DNA from 2 places in the Streptomyces sp. NPDC025784 genome. Region 1 is predicted to be linked to the other one. Evidence: riboswitches for the same ligand, from Rfam matches in the RefSeq annotation. Region 1 holds a riboswitch; the other holds the start of a gene.

Evidence for each region. Region 1 has a riboswitch for glycine ahead of gcvP (aminomethyl-transferring glycine dehydrogenase). Riboswitches for the same ligand answer to the same signal wherever they lie in the genome.
Region 2: linked by a shared signal. The riboswitch ahead of gcvT (glycine cleavage system aminomethyltransferase GcvT) and the one ahead of gcvP (aminomethyl-transferring glycine dehydrogenase) in region 1 are both predicted to bind glycine.

The regions. Positions count from the first base shown of each region.
Region 1 is NZ_JBVHMN010000010.1:356,646-363,924, forward strand. It holds gene ACZ4IF_RS24125 (hypothetical protein) at 99-683, shown strand; gene ACZ4IF_RS24130 (DUF5999 family protein) at 1,127-1,333, shown strand; gene gcvP (aminomethyl-transferring glycine dehydrogenase) at 1,464-4,349, opposite strand; glycine riboswitch at 4,524-4,619, opposite strand; gene ACZ4IF_RS24140 (PRC-barrel domain-containing protein) at 4,733-5,107, shown strand; gene ACZ4IF_RS24145 (DNA polymerase IV) at 5,026-6,489, opposite strand; gene ACZ4IF_RS24150 (MerR family transcriptional regulator) at 6,593-7,267, opposite strand.
Region 2 is NZ_JBVHMN010000011.1:36,063-43,341, forward strand. It holds gene ACZ4IF_RS24330 (L-serine ammonia-lyase) at 1-1,347, opposite strand, end outside; gene glyA (serine hydroxymethyltransferase) at 1,520-2,782, opposite strand; gene gcvH (glycine cleavage system protein GcvH) at 2,794-3,171, opposite strand; gene gcvT (glycine cleavage system aminomethyltransferase GcvT) at 3,380-4,498, opposite strand; glycine riboswitch at 4,533-4,645, opposite strand; glycine riboswitch at 4,646-4,743, opposite strand; gene ACZ4IF_RS24350 (AAA family ATPase) at 4,912-5,607, shown strand; gene ACZ4IF_RS24355 (enhanced serine sensitivity protein SseB) at 5,650-6,417, shown strand; gene ACZ4IF_RS24360 (enhanced serine sensitivity protein SseB C-terminal domain-containing protein) at 6,601-7,279, shown strand, end outside.

The sequences.
Region 1 (7,279 bases):
CAGATCCAGACCCCACGCCCCTCTGACCCCGAGAGCTGACAGCGCCGTCCGCCCCCGCCCTCGTGCTGCCATGCCTGTCGAATGAGAGGCGACCCACCATGCCGCTGCATGTCCCCCCGGCTCCCGCGCCCGCCCTTCGCACCGTCCTCACGGCACTCGGTTCCCCCACCGCAGTCCGCGAGGCCCGCACCCCGTCCCTGCGTCTGGCCCAGGGACCCGTCACACCCGAACTCCCGCTGCCCGTCCACGTCCTGGACCGGACCACTCCCGAGGGTGCGCCGGCCACCCGGCTCGCCGGCTGGCGCTTCCTGATCCGCAGCGGCGATCGCGCAGTGGCCGCGGCCGACACCATGCTGACACCCGACGGCTGGGCGTTCTCCCGCTTCTTCGAGGGCCCGTACATCACCGCGACCGAACGCGCCGTGCGTCAGGCCGAGTCCATGCAGCAGCCGTACCAGGCACGCCTGCTGTCCGTGCCCGAGCTGTACATGCTCACGCTCTGGCTGCACGGCGACTGCACCGCGGACGCCGCCACCGGGCTCCCCGCCGCCACCGACCTCCTCGTCCCGCTGGCCCCCGCGCCGCCCGGCATCGCCGCACACCGCCCGCACAGCGTCGCCGAGCTGCTGCCGGTGCTCACCCACCGGCTCACTCCCGCACCGCTGCTCATCACACCCGCGTAGGACCGCGACCGCCCCGCCCGCACGGGCGGACACCCTCGTGAACCTCGCACGACAGGCACCGGCTCCCGTGCCCCGCCGCCGCTCCGCCGGCCGCGGGGCACGCCGCTGCGCACCGCTCGTCCCAAACCGCCTCGCGAGCACGCTCGTCGGTGCTCCACGGCGCTCGTACGAGGCAGGACACGCCCCGCGCCCCGACCGGACTAGCCCTATTCGACCACCCCGAACCACCCGAAGAGACAGTGCAGTTGGGATGAACCGTCCGCACGGGTGATGCGTCATCAACCTGTAAGAAGCGGTGCCGCGAAATCCCTGCGGATTGACGTCCGTAGAGCAACACTGGTTTCCAGACCACACACCAACGGGGGGCGGCCATGAACTCATCGAGCCGCGGGACAGACACCACAGCCATCACTCACATCTCGACCCAGCGAAAGATCCCATCCATGTGCCAGCACCAGCCACCGTGTCCGTCAGCCGAGTCAGCCGACCGGGAGTCCGCCCGCCTCGTGGCGCACCACCCGGAGCAGGGATGGAGCCTGCTGTGCAACGGCGTTCTGCTCTTCGAGGACACCGGTGAGCTCCTGCCCGACGGTCAGATCATCGCCCCGCACCGCCCGCTGGGCAGCGCACAGGTGATGACGGCCGCCTGAGGCAACCACGGGTCGCAGGCACGCGGCCCGGAGACACGAGGGGCCGGCCCGGAGACGTACTCTCCGAACCGGCCCCGACGCATGTCCGTGGGTGACTACTCCTCGTAGCCGCCCGCGTCCGCCGTGTCGATCAGTCCTCGTAGGCGTCGAGCGGTGGGCAGGAGCAGACGAGGTTCCGGTCGCCGTACGCCTGGTCGATGCGGCGCACCGGCGGCCAGTACTTGTCCGCGGCCGAGACACCGGCCGGGAAGACGGCCTCCTCGCGCGAGTACGCGTGGTTCCACTCGCCCCCGAGCGCGGCGGCGGTGTGCGGGGCACCCCGCAGCGGGTTGTCGTCGACCGCCCACTCTCCCGAGCCGACCTTGTCGATCTCCGCGCGAATCGCGATCATCGCGTCGCAGAACCGGTCGAGCTCGCCCAGGTCCTCGGACTCGGTCGGCTCGATCATCAGCGTCCCGGCCACCGGGAACGACATCGTCGGCGCGTGGAAGCCGTAGTCGATCAGACGCTTCGCGATGTCGTCGACGCTCACGCCGGTCGCCTTGGTCAGCGGGCGCAGGTCGATGATGCACTCGTGCGCGACGAGCCCGCCCGGACCGGTGTAGAGCACCGGGTAGTGCGGCTCCAGCCGCTTGGCGATGTAGTTCGCGGACAGCACGGCCACCTGCGTGGCGCGCTTGAGACCCTCACCGCCCATGAGCCGGACGTAGGCCCAGGAGATCGGCAGGATGCCCGCGGAGCCCCACGGAGCGGCCGAGATCGGGCCCACACCGGTCTCCGGACCGGCCGCGGGCTGCAGGGGGTGGTTGGGCAGGTACGGCGCCAGGTGCGCGCGCACGCCGACCGGGCCGACGCCCGGGCCGCCGCCGCCGTGCGGGATGCAGAACGTCTTGTGCAGGTTGAGGTGCGAGACATCACCGCCGAAGTGCCCCGGCTTGGCCAGACCCACCAGCGCGTTGAGGTTGGCACCGTCGACGTAGACCTGACCGCCGGCCTCGTGGACCTGCGCGCAGATGTCGGCGACGTGCTCCTCGAACACTCCGTGCGTCGAGGGGTAGGTGATCATCAGTACGGCGAGTTCGTCGCGGTACTGCTCGATCTTGGCACGCAGGTCCTCGACGTCGACCTCGCCGTCGTCCGCGGTCTTGACGACCACGACCTTCATGCCGGCCATCACGGCGCTCGCGGCGTTGGTGCCGTGCGCGGAGGACGGGATGAGGCAGACGGTGCGCTGCTCGTCGCCGTTGGCCCGGTGATAGCCGCGCACGGCCAGCAGACCGGCCAGCTCGCCCTGCGAACCTGCGTTGGGCTGGAGCGAGACCTTGTCGTACCCGGTGACCTCGGCGAGCCGCTCCTCGAGCTCCGTGATCAGAGTGAGGTAGCCCTGTGCCTGCTCGGCCGGGACGAACGGGTGCAGCTGGCCGAACTCGGGCCAGGTGACCGGCTCCATCTCCGTGGTCGCGTTGAGCTTCATCGTGCAGGAGCCCAGCGGGATCATGCCGCGGTCGAGCGCGTAGTCGCGGTCGGACAGCTTGCGCAGGTAGCGCAGCATCGCGGTCTCGGAGCGGTGCTGGTGGAACACCGGGTGGGTGAGGTAGTCGTCGGTGCGCAGCAACGCGGCCGGCAGGGTGTCCTCGGCCGTGGCGTCCAGCGCCTCGACGTCGCCCTCGACACCGAACGCGGTCCACACGGCGCCGAGCTCGCGGCGCGTGGTGGTCTCGTCACAGGAGATCGACACGTGGTCGGCGTCCGCCTGGTGGAGGTTGACGCCGTGCTCGCGGGCGGCGGCGACGATCTCCGCGGCCCGGCCCGGGACCCGCACGGTCAGCGTGTCGAAGTACGCACCGTGCACGACCTCGACCCCGCCCGCCGTCAGACCCGCGGCGAGCACGGTGGCGTACCGGTGGGTACGTCGCGCGATGGTCCGCAGACCGTCCGGACCGTGGTAGACGGCGTACATGCCGGCCATCACGGCGAGCAGCACCTGAGCGGTGCAGATGTTGCTGGTGGCCTTCTCCCGGCGGATGTGCTGCTCACGCGTCTGCAGGGCGAGGCGGTACGCCTTGTGTCCGTCGGCGTCCACGGACACTCCGACCAGGCGACCGGGCAGGCTGCGGGCGAACTTCTCCTGGACCGCCATGTAGCCGGCGTGCGGACCGCCGAAGCCCATCGGCACACCGAAGCGCTGCGTCGTGCCGACGGCGATGTCGGCGCCGAGGTCGCCCGGCGAGGTGAGCAGGGTCAGGGCGAGGAGGTCGGCGGCCACGGTGACCACGGCGCCGAGCTCGTGGGCCTGGTCGACGACCGCCTTGATGTCGCGTACGGCACCGGAGGCGCCGGGGTACTGGAGCAGCACGCCGTTGATGTCGCGCTCGGCGATCTCGGCCGGGATGCCCTCGCTGAGGTCGGCGACGACGACCTCGACGCCGGTCGGCTCCGCGCGGGTCTCTATGACGGCGACGGTCTGCGGCAGGGCGTCCGCGTCGACCAGGAAGAGGCCCTTCTTGTTCTTGCCCATGCGCCGGGACAGCGCCATCGCCTCGGCGGCGGCGGTGCCCTCGTCGAGCAGCGAGGCGCCCGAGGTCGGCAGCCCGGTCAGCTCGGCGACCACGGTCTGGAAGTTGAGGAGTGCCTCCAGGCGGCCCTGCGAGATCTCCGGCTGGTACGGCGTGTACGCGGTGTACCAGGCCGGGTTCTCCATGACATTGCGCAGGATCACTGGCGGCGTGAAGGTGCCGTAGTAACCGAGGCCGATCATCGAACCGAGCACCTCGTTGCGGTCCGCGAGGGAACGCAGCTCGGCGAGGACCTCCGCCTCGGTACGCGCGCCGGGAAGCTCCAGCGCCTCGGCATTCTTGATCACGTCCGGCACCGCGGCGGCCGTCAGATCGTCGAGCGACCCGTATCCGACGTGGGCGAGCATCTTGGCCCTGGCTTCGAGGTCGGGCCCGATGTGGCGCTGCTCGAAGGGGATTCCCTGCTCGAGCTCGGAGAGCGGAATGCGGTGGGCGGTCATTGCGGAGGCCTCCTGGTCTGACGCGACCTTCGAGGGGCACCCCGGCACGGGTACCCCGACGGCCTCCCCCTCTGTCATCTCAACCTGAGAGCTTCACCGGCCCGTCCGACGTGCCGGTTTTCACCGTCGGTGAGAGCGGAAGCCATTGGCAACCGCCCTGCTTTCCAGAGTGACCTCGTCCGTGCGGTACGTGAGCCTGAGAGATTCCGGGGAGGATTTGCTCCTTCGGCGCCTCCGATGAAGTCTGGAGGACTCTCCCGCACGGGGTCAGCAGCCGCTGTCAGCCTACCAGCGAGGACAAGACACGATCCTTCGAGTGGCCGCCTGCCTGAATCTGCTCTTTTGTAGTGCTTACGGATGAGTTGCGACCAAGTGGAGGGCCCGTGCAGACCGACATCGATCCGCGCAACCTGATCGGCCGCAAGGCGTTCGACCGCAATGGCACCAAGATCGGCACGATCGACGAGGTGTACCTCGACGACGCGACCGGCGTACCGGAGTGGGCGGCCATACGCACAGGCCTCTTCAGCAGGGACGCTTTCGTGCCCCTTGAGCCCAGTGAACTCGTGGAAGGGGCCCTGCGCATCCCCTTCGACCGGGCTCTGATCAAGGACGCTCCCGACTTCGGCGTGGGCCGGCACCTCTCGCCCGAGCAGGAGCTCCAGCTCTACCACCACTACGGACTCGACGTGGCGGCCCCCTCCCCGCCTCCGCCGGACCGTGACTTCGGCAAGATCGCGGGCTCGGACGAGCCCTGACCCGGATGCTCCAACGCGTCCGGGGAAACCACCGGAACGACCAGGGGCAGCGGATCGGCCGGCTCCAGCTCGGGGTCGTCGGTCCGGAACGTCTTGACCCGCCCCGGCGCGGAGTAGGGCGTCTCGAACCGCACCGTGACCCGCCCCAGGCCGCTGCCCTGGACCCAGCCGTGCCCGTGCTCGGCATGCCGCACGTCGTGCCCGGCGGGCCACCGGCGCTCGGCGGGCGCCTCCGATGACGCCCCGGAGTCGCGCGAGCCCTCGTCGGCGGGGTGCTCCTGGCCGGGGGGCTCCTCCGCCGCGGCATGGGCCTGCGCCTGCGCGAACAGGTCCTCCTGCGTGTAGTCCGCGAGCCCTGAGACTCCGACCCCCAGCAGCCGCACCCCACCGGTCGTGTCCACGGCCTCCAGGAGCCGCGCGGCGGCCTCCCGCACGACCGCCGGATCGTCCGTGGGCCCCCGCAGCGTCTCGGACCGGGTGAGCGTCGAGAAGTCGTACCTCCGCACCTTCAGGACGATGGTCCGCCCCGACAGTCCCGCCCCGCGCAACCGCTGCACGCACCGGTCGGCGAGCCGCTGCACCTCCAGACCGACCCGCGTGCGGTCGTGGATGTCCACGTCATAGGTGTCCTCGACCGAGACGGACTTCGTCTCCCGCTCGGCGACCACGGGCCGCTCGTCGTGCGCCAGCGCCATCGCGTACAGCGCGTGTCCGTGCGCCTTCCCCAGCAGCCGTACGAGCTCGTCCTCGCCGGCCTCGGCGATCTCCTCGACCGTGGTGATCCCCGCACGCCGCAGATGGTCCCCGGTCGCGGGACCCACGCCGGGCAGCGTCCGCACCGACATCGGCCCCAGCAGCGCCCGCTCGGTGCCGGGCTCTATCAGGACCAGTCCGTCGGGCTTGGCCTGCTCCGAGGCGATCTTCGCGAGCATCTTGGACGCGGCGAGGCCCACCGATCCCGTGAGTCCCGTGACGGCACGGATGTCCGCGCGCAGCTTCACCCCGGCGAGCCGTGCCGAGCCCTCGTCCCAGGCCGCGCCCCCCGCCTCCAGGTCCACGAAGGCCTCGTCCAGGCTCAGCGGCTCCACCAGGGGCGACAGGGCCCGCAGCAGCGCCATCACCTGCTCGCTGACCTCCTTGTAGAGGCTGAAGCGGGGCACGAGATACGCGGCGTTGGGTGCCAGGCGCCGGGCCTGGGCCATGGGCATCGCCGAGTGGACACCGAAGACCCGGGCCTCGTACGACGCGGTGGCGACGACACCGCGCGGTCCGAGCCCGCCCACGACGACCGCTTTTCCGCGCAGGCTCGGCTTGGACGCCTGTTCCGCCGAGGCGAAGAAGGCATCCATGTCGAGATGCAGGATCGTGGGCGCGGTTCTCACATGTCCGATGCTGCACCACGCCACTGACAATGCCCCTGCGCGGCCCGCCGCCCACAGGACGGCCCGCGAAGCAGCACGCCCCTCGCGGCGACCGCCCAGAAGGTCACACAGCCCGGTTGCGCCGCCGTGCCAGCTCGTCCGCGGGGTTGTGCCCGACGAGCGTCTCGCCGGTGTCCACACGCTCTCCGTGCAGCTGCGACAGGGCGCCCTCGACGTCCCGCCACACCACTCCCACGGCGATCCCGAAGACCCCCTGGCCGCCCTGGAGCAGCGCGTGGACTTCGTCGGGCGAGGTGCACTCGTAGACGGTCGCGCCGTCGCTCATCAGCGTCATCCGCTCCAGGTCCCGGAAGCCGCGCTCCCTGAGGTGCTGGACCGTGGTGCGGATGTTCTGCAGCGAGACACCTGTGTCGAGGAAGCGCTTGACGATCTTCAGGACGACGACGTCACGGAAGCTGTAGAGCCGCTGCGTCCCGGATCCGTAGGCGGGCCGCACGCTCGGCTCGACGAGCCCGGTCCTCGCCCAGTAGTCCAGTTGCCGGTAGGTGATGCCCGCGGCGGCACATGCCGTGGGACCGCGGTAGCCGATCTCCTGGGAAACGGCCCCTCCCTCGTCCGGCACCGCCGCCGGCCGCATCGGAGCGTGCTCGTCCGTGCTGCCGTGGTCGGGGTACCCCCTGCTCGAGCGGAGCCGAGCGCTGGTGGGAGGGTACGGACCGCTCTCCCCCAGACCGTGTCCGGGGGCACCCCCAGCCGTACCGTCGCCGCTGTTTCTCACGCCGACCTCCGT
Region 2 (7,279 bases), on a different contig from region 1:
CGCCAGCCCGCCCCGCGCCGTCTCCTTGTACTTGACGCTCATGTCCGCGCCGGTGTCCTTCATGGTCTTGATGACCTTGTCGAGGGAGACCTTGTGGGAGCCGTCGCCGCGCATCGCCATCCGCGCGGCGGTGACGGCCTTCACGGCCGCCATGCCGTTGCGCTCGATGCACGGGATCTGGACGAGTCCGCCCACCGGGTCGCAGGTCAGGCCCAGGTTGTGCTCCATGCCGATCTCGGCGGCGTTCTCGACCTGTTCGGGGCTGCCGCCGAGGACCTCGGCGAGGGCGCCGGCCGCCATCGAGCAGGCGGAGCCGACCTCGCCCTGGCAGCCGACCTCTGCGCCGGAGATGGAGGCGTTCTCCTTGAAGAGCATGCCGATGGCGCCGGCGGCGAGCAGGAAGCGGACGACGCCGTCCTCGTCCGCGCCCGGCACGAAGTTGATGTAGTAGTGCAGGACGGCCGGGATGATGCCCGCGGCGCCGTTGGTGGGGGCGGTGACGACGCGGCCGCCCGCCGCGTTCTCCTCGTTCACGGCCATCGCGTAGAGGGTGATCCACTCCATGGCGTGGGCCAGCGGGTCGCCCTCGGCGCGCAGCTGGCGGGCGGAGACGGCGGCCCTCCTGCGCACCTTCAGGCCGCCGGGCAGGATGCCCTCGCGGGTCATTCCGCGCGAGACGCACGCCTGCATGACGCGCCAGATGCCGAGGAGCCCCTCGCGGATCTCCTCCTCGGTGCGCCAGGCCCGCTCGTTCTCCAGCATCAGCGCGGAGATCGACAGACCGGTCTCGCGGGTCAGCCGCAGCAGTTCGTCGCCGGTGCGGAAGGGGTACTTCAGGACGGTGTCGTCGAGCTTGATGCGGTCCTCGCCGACCGCGTCCTCGTCGACGACGAAGCCGCCGCCCACGGAGTAGTACGTCTTCTCCAGCACGAGGCCGCCGGAGGCGTCGTACGCGAAGACCGTCATGCCGTTGGCGTGGTACGGCAGGGCCTTGCGGCGGTGCAGGACCAGGTCGTCGTCGAAGGCGAAGCCGATCTCCCGCTCGCCGAGCAGGTTGATCCGCCCGGAGGACTTGATCTCCTCGACGCGTTCGTCGGCGCCCTCGACGTCCACGGTGCGCGGGGAGGCGCCCTCCAGGCCGAGCAGGACCGCCTTGGGGGTGCCGTGGCCGTGGCCGGTCGCGCCGAGGGAGCCGTAGAGCTCGGCGCGTATGGAGGTCACCTGGTCGAGCAGTCCCTCGTTGCGCAGGCGGCGGGCGAACATGCGGGCCGCGCGCATCGGGCCCACGGTGTGGGAGCTGGACGGGCCGATGCCGATCGAGAACAGGTCGAAGACCGAGATGGCCACGGGAACTCCTTGGTGGTCGCGCCGGACGCCGTTGTCCGGTGGAGGTGGTGCAGGGACTGCGGGAACTGCATGGAACGGGGCACCGCGCTCGGTTTCCAGTGTGCGCGGTGCCCCGGACGTCCGTACGAAGGGGACCGTACGAACCAAAACGTACGACAGAAAGCGTACGAAATTACTTCAGGCCGGGGTACAGAGGGTGCTTGTCCGCCAGGGCGGACACGCGGGCCTTCAGGGACGCGGCGTCGTACGACGGCTTGAGCGCCTCGGCGATGATGTCCGCGACCTCGGTGAAGTCCTCGGCCTGGAAGCCGCGGGTGGCGAGGGCGGGCGTGCCGATGCGCAGGCCGGAGGTGACCATGGGCGGACGCGGGTCGTTGGGGATGGCGTTGCGGTTGACCGTGATGCCGACCTCGTGGAGGCGGTCCTCGGCCTGCTGCCCGTCCAGCTCGGAGTTGCGCAGGTCCACCAGGACCAGGTGCACGTCCGTGCCGCCGGACAGGACGTCGACGCCGACGGCCTTCACGTCGTCCTGGACGAGGCGCTCGGCCAGGATGCGGGCGCCCTCCAGCGTGCGCTGCTGGCGCTCCTTGAACTCGTCCGAGGCGGCGACCTTGAACGACACGGCCTTGGCCGCGATCACGTGCTCCAGCGGGCCGCCCTGCTGACCGGGGAAGACCGCGGAGTTGATCTTCTTGGCCAGCTCGGCCGTCGAGAGGATCACGCCGCCGCGCGGGCCGCCCAGCGTCTTGTGGGTGGTCGTGGTGACGACGTGGGCGTGCGGCACCGGGTTGGGGTGCAGGCCCGCGGCGACCAGTCCGGCGAAGTGCGCCATGTCGACCATGAGGTACGCGCCGACCTCGTCGGCGATGCGGCGGAACTCCGCGAAGTCGAGCTGACGCGGGTAGGCCGACCAGCCCGCCACGATCAGCTTCGGCCGGGACTCCTTGGCCAGGCGCTCGACCTCGGCCATGTCGACCTGACCGGTCTCGTCGTCCACGTGGTAGGCGACCACGTCGTACAGCTTGCCGGAGAAGTTGATCTTCATGCCGTGGGTCAGGTGCCCGCCGTGCGCGAGGTTCAGACCCATGATCGTGTCGCCCGGCTTGAGCAGCGCGAACATCGCGGCCGCGTTGGCCTGGGCGCCCGAGTGCGGCTGCACGTTCGCGTGCTCGGCACCGAAGAGCGCCTTGATGCGGTCGATGGCGATCTGCTCGACCACGTCGACGTGCTCGCAGCCGCCGTAGTAGCGGCGGCCGGGGTAGCCCTCGGCGTACTTGTTGGTGAGGACCGAACCCTGGGCCTCCATGACCGCGACCGGAGCGAAGTTCTCCGACGCGATCATCTCCAGGGTGGACTGCTGGCGGTGCAGCTCGGCGTCGACGGCGGCGGCGACGTCCGGGTCCAGTTCGTGAAGGGGCGTGTTCAGAAGCGACATGCGGTGACTCCTCAGCCGGCGGTGAAAGCGGTGTACTCGTCCGCGGACATGAGGTCCTCCGGCTCGTCCGTGACGCGTACCTTGAACAGCCAGCCGCCCTCGAAGGGGGCGGAGTTCACCAGCGACGGGTCGTCCACCACGTCCTGGTTGGCCTCGACGACCTCGCCGGTGACCGGCGCGTAGAGGTCGCTGACCGACTTGGTCGACTCCAGCTCGCCGCAGGACTCGCCCGCGGTCACCGTGTCACCGACCTCCGGAAGCTGGGCGTAGACGACGTCGCCGAGCGCGTTGGCCGCGAACTCGGTGATGCCGACCGTCGAGACGCCGTCCTCGGCGACCGACAGCCACTCGTGCTCCTTGCTGTAGCGCAGCTGCTGGGGGTTGCTCATGGCCTGAATTCTCCTGTACGCGGGGGACTGCTGATGTCGGGGGTACCCCGTGCCCGGACGAAGCCGGAAACCCGGGGGAGGGGTGGTCATGGGATACGAGACGGCACGCCGGGGCACAGGTCACGCACCAACGCGCGCGGGTACCCCCGCGGCGCTCGCTCGGTCCGCTTCCTTCCGGTGCCCATGGCGTCCGTCGCGCGCCCGGTGCCTACTTCTGGCGCTTGTAGAACGGCAGGGCCACGACCTCGTACGGCTCGTGGCTGCCCCGGATGTCCACGCCGACACCGGCGGACCCGGGCGCAGCGTGCGCGGCGTCGACGTACGCGATCGCGATCGGCTTGCCCAGCGTCGGGGACGGGGCGCCCGAGGTGACCTCGCCGATCACCGTGCCGTCGGCGACGACGGTGTACCCGGCGCGCGGCACGCGACGGCCCTCGGCGATCAGGCCGACGAGGACCCGCGGAGGGCTCTTCTCGGCCCGCTCGGCGGCGGCCTCCAGGGCCTTGCGGCCCACGAAGTCGCCCTCCTTCTCGAACTTCACGACCCGCCCGAGCCCGGCGTCGAAGGGCGTCAGCGAGGTGGTCAGCTCGTGCCCGTACAGCGGCATGCCGGCCTCCAGGCGCAGCGTGTCGCGGCAGGACAGGCCGCAGGGGACGAGGCCGACGGGGGCGCCCGCCTCGGTGAGCGCCTGCCACAGCCGCTCGGCGTCCGCGGGCGCCACGAAGAGCTCGAAGCCGTCCTCACCGGTGTAGCCGGTGCGGGCGATGAGCGCCTGGACGCCGGCCACGGTGCCCGGCAGGCCCGCGTAGTACTTCAGGCCGTCCAGGTCGGCGTCGGTGAGCGACTTGAGGATGCCGGGGGACTCGGGGCCCTGTACGGCGATCAGGGCGTACGCGTCGCGGTCGTCGCGGACCTCGGCGTCGAACCCGTCCGCGCGCTCGGTGAGCGCGTCGAGGACCACCTGGGCGTTGGAGGCGTTGGCGACGACCATGTACTCGGTCTCGGCGAGCCGGTAGACGATCAGGTCGTCGAGGATGCCGCCGTCCTCCTGGCAGATCATCGTGTAGCGCGCGCGGCCGACGCCGACGGAGGCGATGTTGCCGACCAGGGCGTAGTTCAGCAGGGCGGCGGCCTGCGGCCCGGTGACGGTGATCTCGCCCATGTGCGAGAGGTCGAACAGACCGGCCTTCGTGCGGACGGCGAGGTGCTCGTCGCGCTCGGAGCCGTACCGCAGGGGCATGTCCCAGCCTGCGAAGTCGGTCATCGTCGCGCCGAGCGAGCGATGCAGGGCATCGAGCGCGGTGTGACGGGGTGCGTTGCTGCTCATCGGTGGGGCTCCCAAGGCATGACGGCGAGGTCGTTCCTCCCCATCTGTCATCGGAACCTGAGAGGTTCGCCACGACCCCACGAAACGGTGGTCGTGACTTGCACCTTGGGTGGAGCCACTGGTCAGCGGCCCGCTTTTCAGATGTGCCTCGCCCGCGCGGTAACGGGGCCTGAGAGATTCAAGGGAGGGACTTGCTCCTTCGGCGCCCGGGAACTCGTGCCCCAGGACTCTCCCGCGCGGATTCAAGCGGCCGGTATGCAGTTGGCGCGCACATCATTGCACGCGCCGTCCGATCGGGGCAGTCCGCATCTGTAACCGGCCTGTGGCAGTCCGAGTACGGAAACGAGAGAGACGACGCATTACCTTCTCTTTACACTCGACGGGGATGGGACTCCACACCCAAGGGGAGGACGATCACGGTGAACAGGACCACGGCGTACGCGACGACCTCGGGAATTGCCCTGCCCAAGCAGCCCGGCGCCCCGGCCCGGGAGGCGTGCGGCCCGCTCCCGGCGGCCGTCGTCCGCGACCTGAGGGCACGCGCCGGGCACAGCCCGCACGGCCTGCTCTTCGGGGCGTCCGACGTCGTGGTGGTCACGGGGCTGCCCGGCAGCGGCAAGTCGACCCTGATGCGCCGGGCCGTCACGGGCCCGCGCATCGACTCCCAGGACACCCGTGACCGCTGGGACGCCGGGAGGGCCCGATGGCTGCCGTACGCGGTCTACCGCCCCTTCGTCCGCCTCGCGCACTACGCGGGGCTGCGTCGCGCGCTGCGCTCCGGCGCCGGCGTCGTCGTGCACGACTGCGGCACGCAGGCCTGGGTGCGCCGCTGGCTGGCCCGCGAGGCCCGGCGCCGGGGCGGCTCGCTGCACCTGCTGCTGCTCGACGTCCCGCCCGGCACGGCGCTCCGGGGCCAGCACGACCGGGGCCGCGGTGTCTCGCGCTACGCCTTCGCACGGCATCGCGGAGCCGTGGCCAGGCTGCTGCGTGCCGTGGAGAAGGGCGACCTGCCCGAGGGCTGCGGCTCGGCGGTGCTCATCGACCGTGAGGCGGCGGGCGTGCTGCGCCGGATCGACTTCGACGGCCGGGCCGTCACCGACGCCCACTAATCTTTCCAGCCGGAACAGTGGTTCGAAGCAGGCGGTAGACAGATGGACTTCCCGGCACAGGCGCACCCCCATCCGCACGGCGGATGGCCCGGCAACGAGCTGGAGGAGGTGCTGTCCGCCTCGCTCGGCGTGCCCTCGGCCGGTGCCCGCATCATCGAGGTCCTCGGCCGCAGCTTCGTCTGGGTGCCCCTGCCGAACGGCGGCGGTCCGCACAGCGGCCCCCTCGACCTGCCGACGCTGGAGATCGAGGGCCAGGCGTACGTCCCCGTGTTCAGCTCCGAGGAGCAGTTCCGCCAGGTCACCGGCGGTCACCTGTCGTACACGATCGCGCCCGCCGTCGAGTTCGCCCGGGGCCTGCCGCCCCAGGTCGGCATCGCAATCAACCCGGACGGCGTGGTCGGCGTACCCCTGCCGCCCATCGCGGTGGCCGAGCTGTGCCGGGCGGGGCGGACCCCGCTGGACGGGCCGGCGAGCGGCGGCCGGGTGCGGCTGTTCGAGCCCGACTGGCAGGACGACCCGGTGGACTTCCTGTCCGCCGCGTCGGCCGAGTTCGCCGGGACCGGCGTCGTGCTCAGCGCCCGCCGCTGCCTGGCCAGCATCGAGGGCGGCGCCCCGGTGATGTTCATCGGCGTCGAGCTCTCCCAGTGGGAGGGCGACGCCCGCACGCTCCCGCTCGACGCGCTGGGCCGTGCTCTCGGCCGGGTCCCGGTCGGCCACGCCGTGAACCTGGTTCTCCTGGACGTCGCCCAGGACCCGGTGGGCGACTGGATACGCGCCCAGGTGCGGCCCTTCTACCAGCGCGAGTACTGACCCCGGCACGAGCGTGAGCGGTGACACCACGGAGACCCGTGACGCCGTGCGTCAAGTCGCTGTCAGGATCGCCGCTTAAGCTGGTTTCATGGCTCGGTCGAGGTGTTGACGCAGGTTCGTCACCGGTGGCTCGGGCGTATTGGATGAGTTCGTCGTGAATTGTTCGCGAAGGGGCGGTTGAGGGTGAGCGCGTCGGGCACGGCCGCGGCCGGGCAGGTCGAGCACATGCTGCGCCAGGTGACCCCCGGGCGCTACGACGCCTACGAGGCGCTCCTTCGCGCGCTCGCGACCCCGTCGTCCGGTCAGGTCTGGATGCTCCTGTGGCACGGCCAGGCCGGGTCCCCGGACGCCCAGTACGGGAACATGGAGGTGGACGGCTTCGGCTACGCGCCGTGCGTCACCTCCGCCCAGGAGCTCTCGGCCAGTGGCTGGAACCGCTCGTACGAGGTGGTCGACGGCCTCGACGTCGCCCGCACCCTCTACCCCGACCATTTCGGCCTCTGGCTCAATCCGCACGCGCCCGGCGGCGGCATGGGCATCCCCTGGCTGGACCTGCGGCGCATCGCCGCGGGCCTGGAGCGGCAGCCCGCCGGACCGCTGCGGCTGTCCGAACCGGGCATCGAGATCCCGCAGTTCTACGCCCTGCTCACGCAGAACGCGCACCGCACCTCCGCCGTGCGGTCGCTGCGCCGTGCCTGGGTGCAGCCGGCCCTCGGGGCGCCCTATCTCGCCATCGGCCTTGACGTGTACGACACTTCGCCGCCCGCGGTCGACTCGGTGCGCGCCATGATGCAGCAGTCCATCGGCGCGGTCCCCGACGGGCTGCCCGTCTCGACCGTGGCGATGTCCGACGAGTACGACC